Regions from separate parts of the Streptosporangium lutulentum genome, predicted to be linked through region 1. Evidence: riboswitches for the same ligand, from Rfam matches in the RefSeq annotation. Region 1 holds a riboswitch; each other region holds the start of a gene.
What was found. Region 1 has a riboswitch for cyclic di-AMP ahead of J2853_RS06675 (hypothetical protein). Riboswitches for the same ligand answer to the same signal wherever they lie in the genome.
Positions count from the first base shown of each region.

Region 1 (4,205 bases):
TCAAGGAACTCTGGGCCTTCGACGGCAACCGTATCGCCGTGCGCTTCGCCTACGAATCCCACGACGACTCGGGTAACTGGTCTCGCTCCTACGGCAACGAGAATTGGGAATTCGACGCGCAGGGGGTGATGGTCGCGAGGCACGCGTCCATCAACGACCTTCCCATCGAGGAGTCGGAACGCGCCTACCACTGGCCGCTGGGGCGCCGGCCGGACGCCCATCCCGGGCTGAGCGAGCTCGGTTTCTGACGGACCCTCGCGGGAACCGCACCCGTCCGCGACCGCCTTTCACCGTGATCGGGCGAGCCTGAACCCGAGGTCGTCGATGCGAAGGGTCGGGTGACTCTTGCGGCGGCACGACGCCCGGCACGATCGGGGCTGATCGTACAGACCTCCGCCGCGGAACACGCGGTACGGGCCGTAGACGCTGGGATCGTAGAGGTCCCAGCACCACTCCCACACGTTGCCGATCATGTCGTAGAGCCCCCACCTGTTCGGCGCCTTGGTCGCGACGTCGTGCATCTCCTCACCGGAGTTCCCGCGGTACCAGGCGATCTCGTCCAGCTCCCCGTAGCGGACGCCGGCGCTTCCGGCCCTGCAGGCGTACTCCCACTCCGCCTCGGACGGGAGGCGATAGCCGTCGGCGTCCCAGTCGCAGACCACGTCCTGCCCGTCGGGGTCGTCGCCCATCGAGTAGCAGGGGTCGAGCCCCTTCGACTGCGAGAGCAGGTTGCAGAACCGTACGGCATCCATCCAGGAGACCTCGGTCACCGGCGTCCGCGGCCCCGCCGCACTCGCGGGCGCCTCGCCCAGAACGGCGTGGTACAGCTCGCGGGTCACGGGATACGGCGCCAGCCGGAAGGCCCCGACCTCGGCCTTCCAGTTCGTCTTCGTACCCTCGTCCCGCAGGATGATCGCCCCGGCGGGAATCTCGATCATGCGGTCGGCGACCGCCTGGCGCGGCGTCGATTCAATGCTCATCGCAGGTCCTGTTTAACATGATCGGTTCGTGTCAACGACATTCGGAGGCAACTGATCATGAACGCTACCACCCAGGCCAGGGGGTAAGCGGCCCCGCGGGCGCGGTGGCCGACGGTCGGAATCAGGGCCAGAAAGGTAGATCTTTGCAATTTTGGGGGTTTTAGTTTGCTTTGTCCATATTTGAGGTTAGTGTCTAGTTTCAGTAAACGGATGGTGACACGACCTTCAAGCGGAAGGCCGCCGTCCGGCGCCGAGTCCGGTGACATTCCATGCCGCCGGAGCCGAGGACCCAACTACGCGGCTGATCGCCGCAGGGGGCGAATCCATCCCGACGCGGATGGTAGGGCGACTCCTGGCCCGAGCCCGACAGCTAACCCGGTAGGCGTTCAAGGAATGGAGAAATGCGTGACGATCACAGCATCATCCGCCCTCGGATTCGCCGGACCGATCTTAATCGGACGGCATCGGCGCTGATTCGCGTTCCCGGCCCGAATGTGACGCCGTTCTCACGGTGAATCGCGCACCCGGCCGGTCCTCGTCGGTAAAACCCTGTTTCAGGAACCGTGTCCGATGAGGCCGTTCGTCCGGTCCCGACACAACCGGGTCACTCCCCCGGCCGGCCCGTCGCCCTCGCGCGGCAGCGCCCGGCTTCGCCGTACTCCAATGGCCCTCCCACCGGCGTCCCCTCGCCGGGCTGAGCGCCTCTTCCCCCGCGCCGCCGGGCCCTGACGACCACGGGCCCTGAGATTTCCGCGGGAAGGCCCCTGTTCCCTTTCGAAGGACCCCTCTCCCATGAAGTTCTCCGAGGTTCTCAACCGGAAGCGCTGTACCCTCGCCCGAATGTGCACTGGTTCCCATGCCCGGATCGCGGCGGGCGCGGTCGGCACCTCGCTGCTGAGCACATGCCTCCTCGGCGTCGGCAGCGCGTCCGCCGCGGCACAGCCGGCCGGCGAGGCACAGCCACCCGCCGCGGCACAGCCGAACGGCAAGACACAGCCGGCCACCGCGGCACAGCCGAACGGCGAGGCACAGCCACCTGCCACGGCGCAGCCGAACGGCAAGGCGCAGCCGGCCACCGCGGCACCGCCTGCGGGCGAGGCCGCAGGCAAGGCTTCGACCTGCCTCGCGGCGTCGTCGGCGAAAGCGTCAAAACAGCTCCGCACGCTGGGCGCCGAGCAGAAGGCCAACGCCGCCATCGTCATCGAGATGGCGTCCAAACTCGGGCTCCCCACCCGCGCGGCCGTCATCGGGGTGGCCACGAGCCTGCAGGAATCCCAGCTGCGCAATCTCAACTACGGCGATCGCGACTCCCTCGGGCTGTTCCAGCAGCGCCCGTCCCAGGGCTGGGGAACCCGCAAGCAGATCCTCAACCCGAAGTACTCGGCGCGTAAGTTCTACCAGGGGCTGGCGACCGTCTCCCATTGGAAGCGGCTCCCGCTCACCCAGGCCGCGCAGGCCGTGCAGCGCTCCGGATTCCCCGATGCCTACGCCAAGTGGGAAAAGCTCGCCAAGCACGTCGTCCGCTCTCACTCGTGCAGGCCCGCTCCCGCTCAGCAGCCGGCCGCAAACACTCAGACGGTCGCCTTCGAGCAGCAGTACGCCATGGATGTTCCAGCCGGCCGGATCCCGCACCGGCCGGAGTTCGCGGAGTAACCCCGGACGACCACGGCGGGCTGAGGCCCACCGCGAGGGCGGTATGTGCCGTTGTGCACACTCGACGCTTTATGTGGATTTGTACGCTAACACCGGCAGCTACTGAGCCGATCATAAGTTTTGGTACTTGTTGGGTGGCGGTGGGAGATCGCGTTCCGGCGGGGACATGCTTGGAGTATGGCCAGAAAAGGTCGCAGAGCGACGTTCGAGGAGAAGGTCTTCGCCCTCCGGTTACTGGGAGGGAGCATGTCACCGGATCGGGTGGCTGAAGCACTGGGAGTAGGCCGCGAATCGGTGTTTCGGTGGAAACGCCAGGCGCGGGCGGGCGGTATCGAGGCGCTACGGATCAAGAAGGCGCCGGGCCGGCCACGGCGGCTCACCCCCGGCCAGGAGCAGACCATCAAGGCGGTGGTCCGTGACGTCACCCCCCGTCAGGTACTGGGCACGGCCGTTGTGCTGTGGACCAGGGCGCTGGTGGCGATGGTGATCGCGGCCTGGTTCGGGATCGACCTGTCGGTGACGGCGACCGGGCGGCTGCTGCGCGGGCTGGGCCTGTCGCCACAGCGTCCGGCCTACGCCGCACTCCGGCGTGATCCGGCGGCCATCACCGGGTGGACGACGGTGGCCTTCCCGGCAATCTGCCGCCGGGCGCGCAGACGCGGGACAGTGGTGTTGTTCGCCGACGAGATGAGCATGCGTGTCGATCACCGCTGCGGCACCACCTGGGCCCTGGTGGGGCAGACGCCGGTCGTGTCAGCCGGGGCGGGTCGCCGGTCGGTGAAGATGTTCTCGGCGGTCGGGGCCGACGGCACACTGCGCTATCGGCTGGGACACGGCGCGATGGACCGGTGGGCGTTCCTCGGGTTCTGCGCGCAGCTGCTGCGCACCATTACCGGGCCGATCGTTTTGATCGTCGACGGCTCGTCGATTCATACCGCCCGAGCGGTCGGTGATTTCGTCGCGCGTACCGGCGGGCGGCTGCGGTTGTTTTTCCTGCCCGCGTATGCGCCGGAGGTCAACCCCGATGAGTGGGTCAACCAAAACGTCAAGGCCCGGGTGGCGCGCCAGGCGGTCGCCGATGAGCATGAGCTGGCCGCGGCTATGCACCGCAGCATGCGCCGGCTGCAAAAGCGTCCCGACATTGTCCGGGCCTTCTTCGCCGATCCGCATCTGGCCTACATCAGCCCATAACACGGATAGTCCCAAAACTTACGATCGGCTCAGTACCTCTCCTAATGTCTGCGATGTCGGCAAGGAGCCGCACAGCAAACCCAAGGAAGAGGTTCCGATGAACGCATTCGAGCAGGTTGACGGCGGACGCATCTCGCGGCGGCGCGTACTGGGCCGGGTGGCGTTGGGCGCGGCGGCCGCGGCGCTGGCCGTCGGCGCGGTGGCGGTACCGGCCGGGGCGGCCACCGCCACGGCGTCCGCCGGGGTGAGCGCCACCGCCGCCACGTTCACCGGCGCCGAGGCGAGCCAGGCCAAGAGCTACTACTTCGCCTCGGTGCTCCTCGGCAGGAACGAGGTTCGAGCGCCGGGCAAGAAGGTCAACGACCGCAACGGAGTGGCGGT
Region 1 covers NZ_JAUSQU010000001.1:1,589,591-1,593,795, reverse strand. The annotation lists gene J2853_RS06685 (nuclear transport factor 2 family protein) at 1-248, shown strand, start outside; gene J2853_RS06680 (formylglycine-generating enzyme family protein) at 288-980, opposite strand; cyclic di-AMP (ydaO/yuaA leader) riboswitch at 1,219-1,381, shown strand; gene J2853_RS06675 (hypothetical protein) at 1,821-2,633, shown strand; gene J2853_RS06670 (IS630 family transposase) at 2,811-3,824, shown strand; gene J2853_RS06665 (CHRD domain-containing protein) at 3,922-4,205, shown strand, end outside.

Region 2 (4,205 bases), 7.9 Mb from region 1:
CACCGACGTGGTCGAAGACTCGGTCACCTACGTCAACGCCCCGCTCCTGGCCAAGGACCGCGGCGTGACGGTCGAGCTGATCACCAGCTCGGAGAGCCCCGACTGGCGCAACGTCGTGACCGTTCGCGGTGTCCTCGCCGACGGCCGTACGGTCTCGGTCTCGGGCACCCTGTCGGGGCCGCGCCAGATCACGAAGATCGTCGAGGTCAACGGCTACCAGATGGAGATCGAGCCGACCGACCACCTGTCGTTCTTCACCTACACCGACCGCCCCGGAATCGTCGGCGTCGTCGGCCGGATCCTCGGAGATCACAGCATCAACATCGCCTCGATGCAGGTGGCCCGTGACGTGAAGGGCGGAAAGGCCCTCATCGCGCTCACCGTCGACACGGCCATCCCGCAGAACGTCGTCGACCAGATCGGTGCCGAGATCGGCGCCGACAGCGGCCGCTCGGTCGATCTGGCCGAATAAGCGGACAGATGATTTCTCCGGCTGCGGCCGCCGCCCCGACGACCCGGGTGGCGGCCGCAGCCGCGTCTCAGCATCTGAGAAGTGTGTACGGCGGGCGAGACGGCGGTTCGACGGCCAGGTAACCTTGACATCAAATGCGTCAGGTTCTTGTACTCCTTACCTGCCGCGGCGGGGCCTGACAGGGGCAGGCCGGCAGCTCGCCGCGGTGTGATGGCGCTCGCCGGCCCCAGCCTCCCGCCGCCGATCCGTGACCCGGATCTGCGGCATCAGGCTCGATTCGGATTCGTGACCGGAGTCCCGATCACCTCTCCTGCTCGCATGCGACCGAGACGAGAATCGCCATGTATGAGATGTATTCCTGGGACCGTCCCGACGAGACCGAGGACGAGGCCGCCCAGGCTCTCCAGACCGCTCTGGACCGCCGCGACAACGGCGGGGCTCCCACCGACCGTTAGCCACCCGTCGCTCCGTTCCGGAGAGGCGGAGTGGGCGAGGGCGCCCGGCGAGGGCGCGTCGTCCACGAACCGGGCGGCCCTGAGCTGCCGGCCGGGCATCGACCGTGAGTGTGAGCGGCGGGCCCCGCACCCTGGACGGTGAGGGTGGGTGCGGGGCCCGCCGGCCGCCGGCCCCAGGGGCAGGGCCGGTGAGGGGATGGCTCAGGAGGCGGTCAGGAGTCCGGCCGCGATCGCGGCCTTGACGCCCTTGGGGTCGGGGCGGACGGCGCCGGCGAAGGAGGCGCGGCGGCCGGAGTCGAGTTTCTCCACCTTGACCACGTCACCGGTGTGCGGGGCGTTGACCATGTAGCCCGGCTTGCTGACCATGCCGACGTGGCCGAGGCCGTCGAAGAAGACCAGGTCTCCCGGCTGGAGGTCCTTCCAGGCGATCTTCCTGGAGAACGCGTTGTACTGGTCGGCGGCGACGCGGGGCAGCTTGATCCCGGCGGCGCCGTAGGCGCGGAGCATCAGGCCCGAGCAGTCGAAGCCGCCGTGGCCGGTGCCGCCCCAGACATAGGGAGTGCCGCGCTTGGCCATGGCCCACTGCAGGGCCTTCTTCCAGGCGGGCTTCGGGGGCTTCGGGGGCTTGGGAGGCGTGACCGGCGCGGCGGGCGCGGCCGTGGGCGCTTGCGAGGGCTCGACGGCGCCGGGCACGAAGGGCGTGGCCGGGGCGCCGGGGGTGCCGGGTATGCGGAGTGTGCCGGGCGTCGTGGATTCGGGGGCGGGTGTGACGGGCGTCGCGGGCACGGGAGCGGGGGCTTCCCCTCGGGCGACGGAGACGGAGACGTCGGCGGGGGAGAGGCGGGAGTCGGCCAGAGCGACGGCCTGAGTCCCGAGCACGGCGGCGCCGGCCACGAACAAGGACAGGACGCGGGGGTAAGTCTTGCCGGACAAAATGGTTCCTTCCATAAGGCCGGCCGGGTGAGCTGTCGGACTCGGACGTGGAGGTCGCCCTACGGCGCGATGGATGCGCCGATTCGCCCCTAGGGATCGCATGAGGACAGCGAGGAACGGCTCCGGGGGTGGAGCGAGGTTCCAGTCGTCCGGCGGATCCCGAAAAAAGTGGTTCCCCGGCCCCGCGCAGGCCGATGTAGGGGATGACCTGTGCGGATTAGGCGTCAGTACGAATGCTGAGGACCATAACGAAAGTCAACGAAACGGTCAATACCTCGCAAAAATGGACAAAACGATCAGGCGTGCCGTACGCTCAGATTTGTCCGAAGAGTGAGATCGTTGTTCGATCACCGAGACGGGACCGGTAAGGTGCGTTCATGGATTCGCGCAACATTCGCCTGGCTGTCATTCCCGGAGACGGGATCGGTGCCGAAGTCGTCACCGAGGGCCTGAAGGTTCTGGAAGCGGTCGTCGGCACGAAGGTGGAGACCACCACCTACGATCTCGGAGCCAAGCGGTACCACGAGACCGGTGAGACCCTGCCCGACCCTGTCCTGGACGAGCTGCGCGGATACGACGCGATCCTGCTCGGCGCGGTCGGCGACCCCAGCGTGCCCCCGGGCGTCCTGGAGCGCGACCTGCTGCTCAAACTCCGTTTCCAGTTCGACCACTACGTGAACCTCCGCCCGGTCAAGCTCTTCCCCGGCGTGGAGACCCCGCTGGGCGGCGCCCGCCCCGAGGACATCGACATGATCGTGGTCCGCGAGGGCACCGAGGGGCTGTACGCCGGGACCGGTGGCGTGATGAGGCGTGGCACATCCCACGAGATCGCCACCCAGGAGTCGCTGAACACCGCCCACGGCGTCGAGCGGGTCGTCCGCTACGCCTTCGAAAAAGCGCTCGGCCGTCCCCGCAGGAAGCTGACACTGGTCCACAAGACCAATGTGCTCACCTACGCCGGTGACCTCTGGGCCCGCGTCTTCGACCGGGTCGGCCTGGAGTACCCCGACGTCGAGACCGACTACTGCCACGTGGACGCGGCCTCGATGTTCTTCGTCAGCCAGCCCGAACGGTTCGATGTGATCGTCACCGACAACCTCTTCGGCGACATCATCACCGACATCGGCGCGGCCATCGCCGGCGGCATCGGCCTGGCGGCCAGCGGAAACATCAACCCCGACCGCACCGCGCCGAGCATGTTCGAGCCGGTCCACGGAAGTGCCCCCGACATCGCGGGCCAGGGCAAGGCCGACCCGACCGCGACGATCCTGTCGGTCGCCATGCTTCTGGACCACCTCGGCCTGGCCCAGGAGGCCGCACGGGTCGAGCAGGCCGTGGCCGACGATCTGGTCGAACGGCTGACCGGCTGGGCCGGCCGGACCACTCACGAGATCGGTGACGACATCACCGCCCGAGTAACCGGCTGAGGAAGCCGCCCCCTCACTTCAGACGCGCCTGGCGGCTCCTACGAGCCGCCAGGCGCGTCTTCGTTGTACCGGCACTGCCGGGTTTCGGTGTCGATGCAGTAGTTTTCCCGTTACCTGTTCCGTCGCAAAATGGATTCAGGGTCGCCCTACGCCAAGAGAAGGATCTCGCCATGACCACCGCTCAGAAGCTCAGCTTCGACGTGCAGCTCTCCGACCACGCGCGCACCGCGGCCGAGCGCGAGCAGGTACTGGCGAGCCCCGGATTCGGGCAGGTCTTCACCGATCACATGATCTCGATCGACTACACCGAGGGCGAGGGCTGGCACGACGCGCGGCTCATGCCGTACGGCCCGCTGAGCCTGGACCCCGCGACCGCGGTCTTCCACTACGCCCAGGAGTTCTTCGAGGGCATGAAGGCCTACCGCCAGGAGGGCGGGACGATCGCGACCTTCCGCCCGTACGCCAACGCCGCCCGCTTCAACAACTCGGCGCTGCGGATGGCCATGCCGGAACTGCCGGAGGAGACCTTCGTCGAGTCGCTGGAGCTTCTCGTCCAGACCGACAGGGAATGGGTCCCCACGACGCCGGGTCACAGCCTCTACCTGCGCCCCTTCATGATCGCCACTCAGGCCGCGCTCGGGGTGAACTACCCGTCCAGGACCTACAAGTACATGGTGATCGCCTCTCCGGCGGCGGCCTACTTCGGCGCCGGAAAGCCCGTCTCGGTCTGGCTCTCCACGGAGTACACCCGCGCGGCCCCCGGCGGAACCGGCGCCGTCAAGTGCGGCGGCAACTACGCGGCGGCCTTCGTGGCCCAGCGCCAGGCCGTCGAGCAGGGCTGCGACCAGGTGGTCTGGCTCGACGCGGGTGAGCACCGCTACGTCGAGGAGATGGGCGGGATGAACCTGTTCTTCGTCT
Region 2 covers NZ_JAUSQU010000001.1:9,447,733-9,451,937, forward strand. The annotation lists gene serA (phosphoglycerate dehydrogenase) at 1-472, shown strand, start outside; gene J2853_RS42525 (C40 family peptidase) at 1,129-1,860, opposite strand; cyclic di-AMP (ydaO/yuaA leader) riboswitch at 1,863-2,094, opposite strand; gene J2853_RS42530 (3-isopropylmalate dehydrogenase) at 2,238-3,287, shown strand; gene J2853_RS42535 (branched-chain amino acid aminotransferase) at 3,458-4,205, shown strand, end outside.
Region 2: it holds a riboswitch for cyclic di-AMP, as region 1 does, so the genes downstream of both, J2853_RS42525 (C40 family peptidase) here and J2853_RS06675 (hypothetical protein) in region 1, are expected to answer to the same signal.

Region 3 (4,205 bases), 8.7 Mb from region 1:
CAGAGCCGGCAGGGCCGCCGTGCTGCGCTCCCTGCTCGACCTTCCGGCGATCTTCCGCATCGCCGATCTGGAGGCGGCGGCGAGGGCCAACATCCACTCTGAGCTTGAGCAACTGTGAGTGGGTATTCACCAGGATCAAACATCGAGACCTTATTTGCCTGTGATAATTTGGTGGAATCTGGTGAATTAAGGAGTGGTTCATGCTTGCCCAGCAGCGGCAGCAGGCGATCCTGGAGCGAGTGCGCAGCAGCGGTGGGGTGAGGGTCGCCGACCTGGTGCGAGAGCTCGGCGTCTCAGATATGACGATCCGGCGGGACCTGGAGGTGCTCGCCGAGCGCGGGCTGGTGGAGAAGGTCCACGGCGGCGCCACCGCGGCCGGGCCCGGTTCGACCGAGGAGCCCGGATTCGCCGCCAAGTCGGTACGCCAGCAGCTGGAGAAGGAGTCGATCGCCCAGCAGGCCGCGCAGCTCGTCCGGCCCGGCACGGCCATCGCGCTCTCCGCCGGGACCACGACCTGGACACTGGCCCACTTCGTGGTCGACGTGCCCGAACTGACCGTGATCACCAACTCGATCAGGATCGCCGACGTCTTCCACCGTTCTTCCCGGGCGGACCGCACGGTCGTGCTGACCGGCGGGGTGCGCACTCCCTCCGACGCGCTGGTCGGCCCGGTCGCCGTGTCGGCGGTCCGCAGGCTCCACGTCGACACCCTGTTCCTCGGCGTGCACGGGATGAGCGTCCGCGCCGGTTTCACCACGCCCAACCTGCTGGAGGCGGAGACGAACCGCGAGCTGGTCGCCGCCGCGCACCGCCTGGTGGTTCTCGCCGACCACACCAAGTGGGGCACGGTCGGGATCAGCACGATCGCCGAGCTGACCGAGGCCCATGTGGTGATCTCCGACTCCGGCCTGTCCGGCGAGGCCCACGAGGAGCTCACCTCAAGGGTGGGCGAGCTGATCATCACCAACCCACAGCCGGAGAGCGAGACCCTGAGCAGATGAAGCGCACGATCACCCACCTGGCCGACGGGCGGGAGCTGTTCTACTTCGACCTGCGGGACGACGAGGACCGCAGTGCGGCCGACGAGCGCGACCTGCCGCCGCGCCCGCCGGCCTCCGAACTGCGCTACGACCCGCTCACCGAGGAGTGGATCGCGGTGGCCGGCCACCGCCAGAGCCGCACCTTCCTGCCCCCGGCCAGCGAGTGCCCGCTCTGCCCGTCCACCCCCGGCCACCCCACCGAGATCCCCGCGTCCTCCTACGACGTCGCCGTCTTCGAGAACCGGTTCCCCTCCTTCTCCGCCCAGCCGGGCGAATACGAGCAGGTCGGCGGGTTGAGCGAGGTCCGCCCGGGGGTCGGCCGCTGCGAGGTGGTCTGCTTCACCTCCGACCACGACTCCTCCTTCTCCGCGCTCTCCCCCGAGCAGGTCGAGCTGGTCATGGAGGCCTGGATCGACCGTACGGCGGAGCTGTCGGCGATGCCGGGCGTGGAGCAGGTGTTCTGCTTCGAGAACCGGGGACCGGAGATCGGCATCACCCTGGCCCACCCCCACGGCCAGATCTACGCCTACCCCTACGTGACCCCGCGCACCAAGCTGACCCTCGGCGCGGCCGAGCGCCACCGGGAGCGGACCGGCGGCAACCTGTTCGCCGACGTGCTCGCCGCGGAGCGGGAGGCCAAGATCCGGGTGGTCGCGTCGAACGAGCACTGGACGGCCTTCGTCCCGGCCGCGGCGCGCTGGCCCGTGGAGGTCCACCTCTACCCGCACCGCCGGGTCCCCGACCTGCTCGCGCTGGAGCCCTCCGAACGCGCGGCCTTCGGCCCGCTCTACACGGAGGTGCTCCGCCGGCTGGACGGGCTGTTCGGCGTGCCCATGCCGTACATCGCCGCCTGGCACCAGGCGCCGGTCAACGTCGGCCGGGATCTGTCGTACGCGCACCTGGAGCTGTTCAGCATCCGCAGGGCACCGGACAAGCTGAAATATCTCGCCGGGTCGGAATCCGCCATGGGCGCCTTCGTGAACGACGTCCTGCCCGAGCACACGGCGCATCTCCTGCGCTCCGTTATCACGGACTGATCACCGCTTGGTATCGGGATGGAGTCGCATGACCACTCCTTTACTACTACTATCCTTCCAACATCAGCTGTAGCAGTTGATATGCCCAATCCCGGGCGCCTTGCCCGGGAGCCGGGGAACCACCGCACCTGGGGTGAATCCACTTCGGTGGAAGGGCTTCCTCCAGCCCGAACCCGTCAGCTAACCCGGTCGGCGTAAGGAGAAGAAGGAGGGTCGTGGCGGCTCTTTCCCCCACGTTCCGTCGTCATGCGGCTTTGACCCTGTGCCTGACCTCGGCCACCACGTTCACCCTCGGCGCCTCGACCGCGGGAAACGCGGCCCCCAAGCCGACCGAGGCCGAACTGCGGGCCGATCTGGCCAAGCTGGGCAAGAAGGTCGACAAGCTCATCGAGACCTACGCGGCCAAGCGGGAGTCTCTCGAGAAGGCGCAGAAGGCCGAGGCCGTCGCCAAGACGAATCTGCGCAAGGCGGAGGAGACCTACGCCGAAGCCGAGAAGGAAGTCGACTCGATAGCCCAGATCCGCTATCAGAGCAACGCCGGAAGCCTGCCCGCGATGCTGTTCTCCCCCGACATGAGCGGCGCGGCGATGCTGGAGCAGCTCACCGCCCAGCAGAGCGCCCACCTGCAGGATTTCGCGGGCAGCCTGACCCGCAGGAAGCAGGCGGCCCAGAAGGCGGCCCAGCTCACCGACGACATCGGCGAGGAGGCCAAGGAGGTGGAGGCGCAGCGCAAGGACGCCGAGGACCTGATCGACGACATCAAGGACAAGCTCGACCAGCTCGTCCCCCTCGGCTCCGGCCGCCTCGCCAACGGAAGCTGGGCCCCCCAGCTCCCCACCGGCGGCGACAACATCACCGACCGCACCAGGATCATGCGCGAGGCCGTCCAGAAGCGGTTCAACCTTCCCTACGCGGTCGGCTGCTACCGGGCCGCGAACGACGGCGGCGAACATCCGCTCGGCCGTGCCTGCGACTTCATGATGAGCACCGGCGGTTCCATGCCCTCGGCGGCCCATGTCAGGCTCGGCGACGAGATCGCCGCCTGGGCCATCAAGAACAAGGCCAAGCTCGGCGTCAAATACGTGATCTGGCGACAGCGCATCAACCACGGCTCCGGCTGGACCACCATGTCCAACCGCGGCGGAGTGACCGCCAACCACTTCGACCACCCGCACATCTCGATGTACTAGCACTCCGGCTTGAGGCGGTTCCGTCCCCACTGGCATGACGATGCTGCCCCGTCGCTCGACCAGGTTCCATCGCCGATCACCGCCAGGCCTCGCCGAAGGTACGTCAGGTGACGAAACCCCGGGCCGGCTGATCGCGGCGACGGACGGAACGCGCGTATGCACGGTGACACGACATCGTCCCCGCCCCACGCGAACGTGAGACGGGGACGATGTCAGAAGGTCACCTCAGACGTGCCGTCGCGGAGGACAGGCCGCCGCGAACGCTGACGGCGTTCACCTTCACCGTGTCGGTGTCGCCCTTGGTCACCCGGAGCGTCACCTTCCGTGCCTTCCCGCCGTCCAGGTAGAACTCGGGAGCCTCACCGACGACCCTCGCACCGTCGACCTCGACGGTGTCAGGGGCGACGATCTTGATCTCCTTCGCCTGCTCCAGCGCGGTGGGGATGCGGCCCGTGTTCGTGACGGTGGCCGCGATCTCGTGGGTCGCACCGTCACTCTGGCCGCGCCTGAGCGGCTTCACCTCCACCTGCGAGAGCTTCACCTGCGGAAGCGACTCGGACAGGTAGAGGTTGAAGCGCGCCTGGTTCATGGCCCACTGACCGATCAGATCCGCGGACGGGTTCTGCGACCAGAACTTGGGGTTGATCCCGCCGACCTCGACCTTGCCCAGCGTGGGGTGCTGGATCGTGGTCCACGGCAGGAAGCAGTTGGTACGGCCGTTCTCGGCGCACCACCGTGAACGCTCCCAGTCGGCGAACCTGTCGTCGTTGTCGTAGTCCTTGAAGTCGCCGCCGTTCCACAGCTCGTCGCCGTACCAGATCGAGCCGTACTGGAAGTAGCCGAAGTCGGGCCCGTGACCGAACAGCGGCTCGGGTTCACCACCGTTGCGGGTGGCGTAGTCGATGTAGACGCTGCCGGTGTACCGGTAGCCGGTGAAC
Region 3 covers NZ_JAUSQU010000001.1:10,248,886-10,253,090, reverse strand. The annotation lists gene J2853_RS46110 (HD domain-containing protein) at 1-118, shown strand, start outside; gene J2853_RS46105 (DeoR/GlpR family DNA-binding transcription regulator) at 201-1,001, shown strand; gene galT (galactose-1-phosphate uridylyltransferase) at 998-2,077, shown strand; cyclic di-AMP (ydaO/yuaA leader) riboswitch at 2,150-2,286, shown strand; gene J2853_RS46095 (coiled-coil domain-containing protein) at 2,293-3,267, shown strand; gene J2853_RS46090 (M14 family metallopeptidase) at 3,488-4,205, opposite strand, start outside.
Region 3: it holds a riboswitch for cyclic di-AMP, as region 1 does, so the genes downstream of both, J2853_RS46095 (coiled-coil domain-containing protein) here and J2853_RS06675 (hypothetical protein) in region 1, are expected to answer to the same signal.

Region 4 (4,205 bases), 3.3 Mb from region 1:
GAATCCGGAGACGTAGGCGTTGAGCGCCGTGGTCCGCCGGGAGGCGTCGGCGACGAGCACGTCCTCGACCGGAACGCCGTCCTTGGAGGCCATGGCGAGCAGGTCGTCGCGGAGCTGCCCTGCGGCCATCGGCCGGAAGTCGTTGAAGATCGGCTCGATCACCACCGGGTAGGCGAACGAGGCGAGCAGGGTCAGCACGAACGCGCCGATCGCCGCGGGGATCCACCAGCGGCGGAAGCGCCGTGCCAGCGCGACCACGGCGAGCACCATGATCGCGGTCAGCCCGGTGCCGACCCCGAGGTTCTTGATCCGGTCTGCCGTCCAGGACGCCCAGGTCTGGGTGGACAGCCCGAAGTCGCGCAGGTGGGTCTCCGACCACATCCCCAGCGGCCAGCGCAGGACCGCCACCGCCACCGACAGCCCCAGGACGCCGAGCAGCACCCGCAGCCACCACGGTCCTCTCAGGCGGCCGAGCAGCCACGCGCCCAGCGGGGTGCCCACCAGCACCCCCGCGACGATCAGGGTCAGGCCGAGCGACAGGTAGGAGGGCACGCTGACCAGCGCGTCGAAGGTCTCCGCACGGGCGATCTGCTCGCCGGAGAAGTCGCGGACCGGATCCGGCACGACCACCGGCGCCCCCGCCGGCAGCTCCCGCCAGGGGGTGGTGAACGCCACGACCGCCAGCGTGACCGCTCCGAGAGCGGCCAGCGCCCACCCCGCCGCCCGGAGACCCGCGGGCGTGTCCGTCTTGCTCAGCGTCATCCGAGTTCCCTCCGGAGATGGTCGCGCCAGTCCTCGACGAGCGCCGCCTCGGTCAGGCCCAGGGTGCTCCCGATATCGCTACCGTAGAGCCTCACCAGTGACTTCTCGCCGAAGCGCTCGGCGATGAGGCGGCAGGCGAGCCACGCCTCCTCGTAGGCCTGCGCCAGCCGCGGGTTGCCGGGAGCGAAGTCGGCGGGCCCGGGGAGCCGGGTGGGCAGGACGCCCGCGCGCACCTCCCCCGCCAGTTCGGCCGCGACCGTGCGGACCGCGATCCCGGCGTCGCGGTAGCCCACGTAGTCGGCGAAGCCCTCCGACAGCCACATCGGCACCCGGCCGCCCCTGGTCGCGCCGGTGGCCACGTGGGTGAGCTCATGCGTGATGACCACGTCACGGCCGACCTCGCTGAGCCTCGCGTATCCCGACGGCAGGACGATCACCCGGTCCGAGGTCGCCAGGGCGGCCAGGCCACCGGTGCCGCCGGCTCCGGCGAGCGCCGCGGCCTCGGCGTCCGTGGCGGGGAACAGGATCACCGCCCGGACCGGACCCCAGATCCCCTCGACGGCGCGGCGGGCGCGGTCGGCCCTCGACGCCAGATCGCGGAGGCTCGCGTACGGGACGCCGTGGCCGATCACGAGGGAGTGCTCACCTCGCACGACGGTGGCCGCACCGGGCCAGAGGCCACTCGTGTCCTGCGGGATCGGCCCGCCTCCGGCGAGCGGAGCGACGCTCATCAGCGCCAGCATCCCGGTGAGCACGGCGCGGCGCCCCTTCGGGACGGACATATGCATTGATGCTACTCGACGGACATGGAGCGGCCCCGTCCGTCCACGCGGACGAACGGGGCCGTATCCCTGGGTCAGCCTCCGGGGCGGACCGCTCCGGTGAAGGAGGACTTGTAGTACCCCTCCAACTTCACGATCCGGACCGTCTTGCCGCTGCTCGGCGAGTGGACCATCCTGCCCTTGCCGACGTACATGCCGACGTGGCCCTTCCCGCTGAAGAACATCAGGTCACCGGGGCGCAAGTTGCTCCACGAGACCTTCTTCCTGACAGCCCTGTACTGGCTGTACGTGATGCGGGGGAGCTTGACGCCTGCTTTGCGCCATGAGTACTGGACGAGCCCTGAGCAGTCGAACGCGCCCGGACCGGTGGCTCCCCACCGATACGGATCGCCGATCTGCTTCCTTGCCGTGGAGACGGCCTTCTCGGCCTTCACCTTCTGCAGTGCGACTTTGCTCAACCTGATCTTCGCCGTGCTTTTGACCTGTTGTGAGGTTTTCGCCGTGCTCTTGACCTGGAGGGCGGTCGCACTGTTCGTCGTCGCCTGTGCCGCCGCCGGCCCCAATGCGACCGCTCCGGCTGAGGCGGTCATTGTGAGGACGAACCCGCCGACAGAAAGGCGGAAAAGGCGCGACAAACGGGGGTTGTGCAGGGTGGTAGACAGGATTTCTCCTTGGGACTTCCACTGATGCCTACCGGGTTAGCTGACGGATTCGGGCTGGGAAGATGCCCTACGGCAAAAGATGCCGATTCACCCCTGGCCACACGTTAAGGGCCCACTGGGTCCCCGGTTCCATGCCTCCTGGCTGCATGGATTCGGCGGGCCACCGCGATGGGGTCGAACCCCGATGGGGAGAAGCGGTGACCGGTTGGATTTCTATGAGGGACACCGGCCCTGGGGCCGACATTCGCCGCGACGGCATGGCTTGCACGTCGCGAGGCCAGAAACTACCTCGAACCTTCAGTGTTCGGCAAAGCAATCCCCATGTTTGAAGATCGAAAAACGTTGATCGCCTTTCCGGAGTCCCTGCATAAGGGCTATTTATGCTATTGAGATATGACCCTGGTCACATACGATGAACAACAACGGCAAATGCGCAATTTATGTCAGATGCGTCACACTTGCGTTGATCGCCAATGTGACCTCCGTCGCCAGGTGTGATCCTCGGCGCCATTCATGATCATTCATTTACGCGCACGACCATTCACTCCCGCCCGCGATCTCCATCGGCCTTCATCGGCGCGGGCGCCGAGCCCGCCGGGCGTTCGGCGGCATATGTCGTAACATTTATCATTACAACAAGCGGCGACGGCAGGAAGACCGGGCGCGAACGGCAGGCCGGCGATCGCGGCGCACCTCCTGGCACGGACGGAACCCCACCGGCGGACGAGGCGGGCGGCCCCGTCCTCCGGCTCTCAGCCCTTGGAGCCGGGACGGGATCGCGACGCCGTGAAGACCAGCGCGGGCGGGACGTTGAGCCAGACCGGGCCCATGGTGCCGACGCCGGTGAAGGTGTGCTCCAGGAGCCCGCGGAATCGCCGGAACCTCCGCGAGGGCATCGCGGACAGGGTGATGACGGTGCTGAACCTCCCGCCCTGGACGAGCGTGGCCGACACCTCGTCCAGAATGCTCTTCTGCCGCTGCTCGTCGAACAGGGTCCAGGGAAGCGAGGAGATGACCGCGTCGGCCTGCGCCACCCCGGCCCGCCCCAGCACCTTGCCCAGGTCGGCCGCGTCCCCGGCGGCCACCTCCAGCCAGGGACGGCTGTGCCGCAGATGGCGGACCATGTCGTCGTTGAGTTCGACGGCGAGCTGCCGCCCGCCCGGCGGCAGGCGTTCGCGGATCGCGTCGCTGATCACACCGCCGCCGGCGCCGAGCTCGACGACCACGGCATCGTGCGTGTCCGGGACGATCGACGCGGCCAGGCGGGCCACGGCCTTCGAGCTGGGCGCGATCGCTCCCAGCTCGAAGGGATTACGCATGATCGCGCCAAGGAAGGTGCGGGTGTCCCCGCCGGCGGAACGAGTTTCGGAAGGCATTCGCAGCTCATTCCCCCAGGTGAGGGCGTTATGCCAGGTTGGCAGGCTTCGGCAGCCGATGTCCGTTGCCGCGGCGCGGCCGAAGGAGCCTCCTCCGGCCCCGGCGGGGGACGCGGCCGGGCTCACGACCCAGCGGCGGCCGTAGCCCGTGACCAGGAGATCGTTCCTAGAACCACGCGCGCACCGGGCGGCGCTCCTCGTCCTGATCGCGGAGGTATTCGCGCTGCGAGAAGCCGCCCATACCCGCCACGATATCGGCCGGGCTCATCTGGATCGCGTTGTTGTAGATGAGAACGGCGTCGTTGTAGTGCCGCCGGGAGCGGGTGATCCGGTCCTCGGCGGCGGCCAGCTTCTCTCTCAGCTCGGCGAGGGTCCGGCCGGCCTTGAGGTCCGGGTGGGCCCCTGTCGCCGCGAACAGGCTTCGCAGCGCCCCGGAGAGCAGGTCCTCGGCGGCCATCCGGTCGGCGGGAGCCTGAGCCCCCGCCGCCCGGGAACGCGCGGCGGCCACCGCCTCCAGGGCCTGCCGATCGCGGGCGCCGTGGCCCCTCACGACCTCCACCAGTTCGGCGACGAGATCGTGACGGTGTTTGAGCCGTACCTCGATCCAGACCCAGGCGTCGTCC
Region 4 covers NZ_JAUSQU010000001.1:4,866,719-4,870,923, forward strand. The annotation lists gene J2853_RS21715 (M48 family metallopeptidase) at 1-762, opposite strand, end outside; gene J2853_RS21720 (hypothetical protein) at 759-1,544, opposite strand; gene J2853_RS21725 (C40 family peptidase) at 1,619-2,134, opposite strand; cyclic di-AMP (ydaO/yuaA leader) riboswitch at 2,217-2,374, opposite strand; gene J2853_RS21730 (class I SAM-dependent methyltransferase) at 2,959-3,582, opposite strand; gene J2853_RS21735 (LemA family protein) at 3,749-4,205, opposite strand, start outside.
Region 4: it holds a riboswitch for cyclic di-AMP, as region 1 does, so the genes downstream of both, J2853_RS21725 (C40 family peptidase) here and J2853_RS06675 (hypothetical protein) in region 1, are expected to answer to the same signal.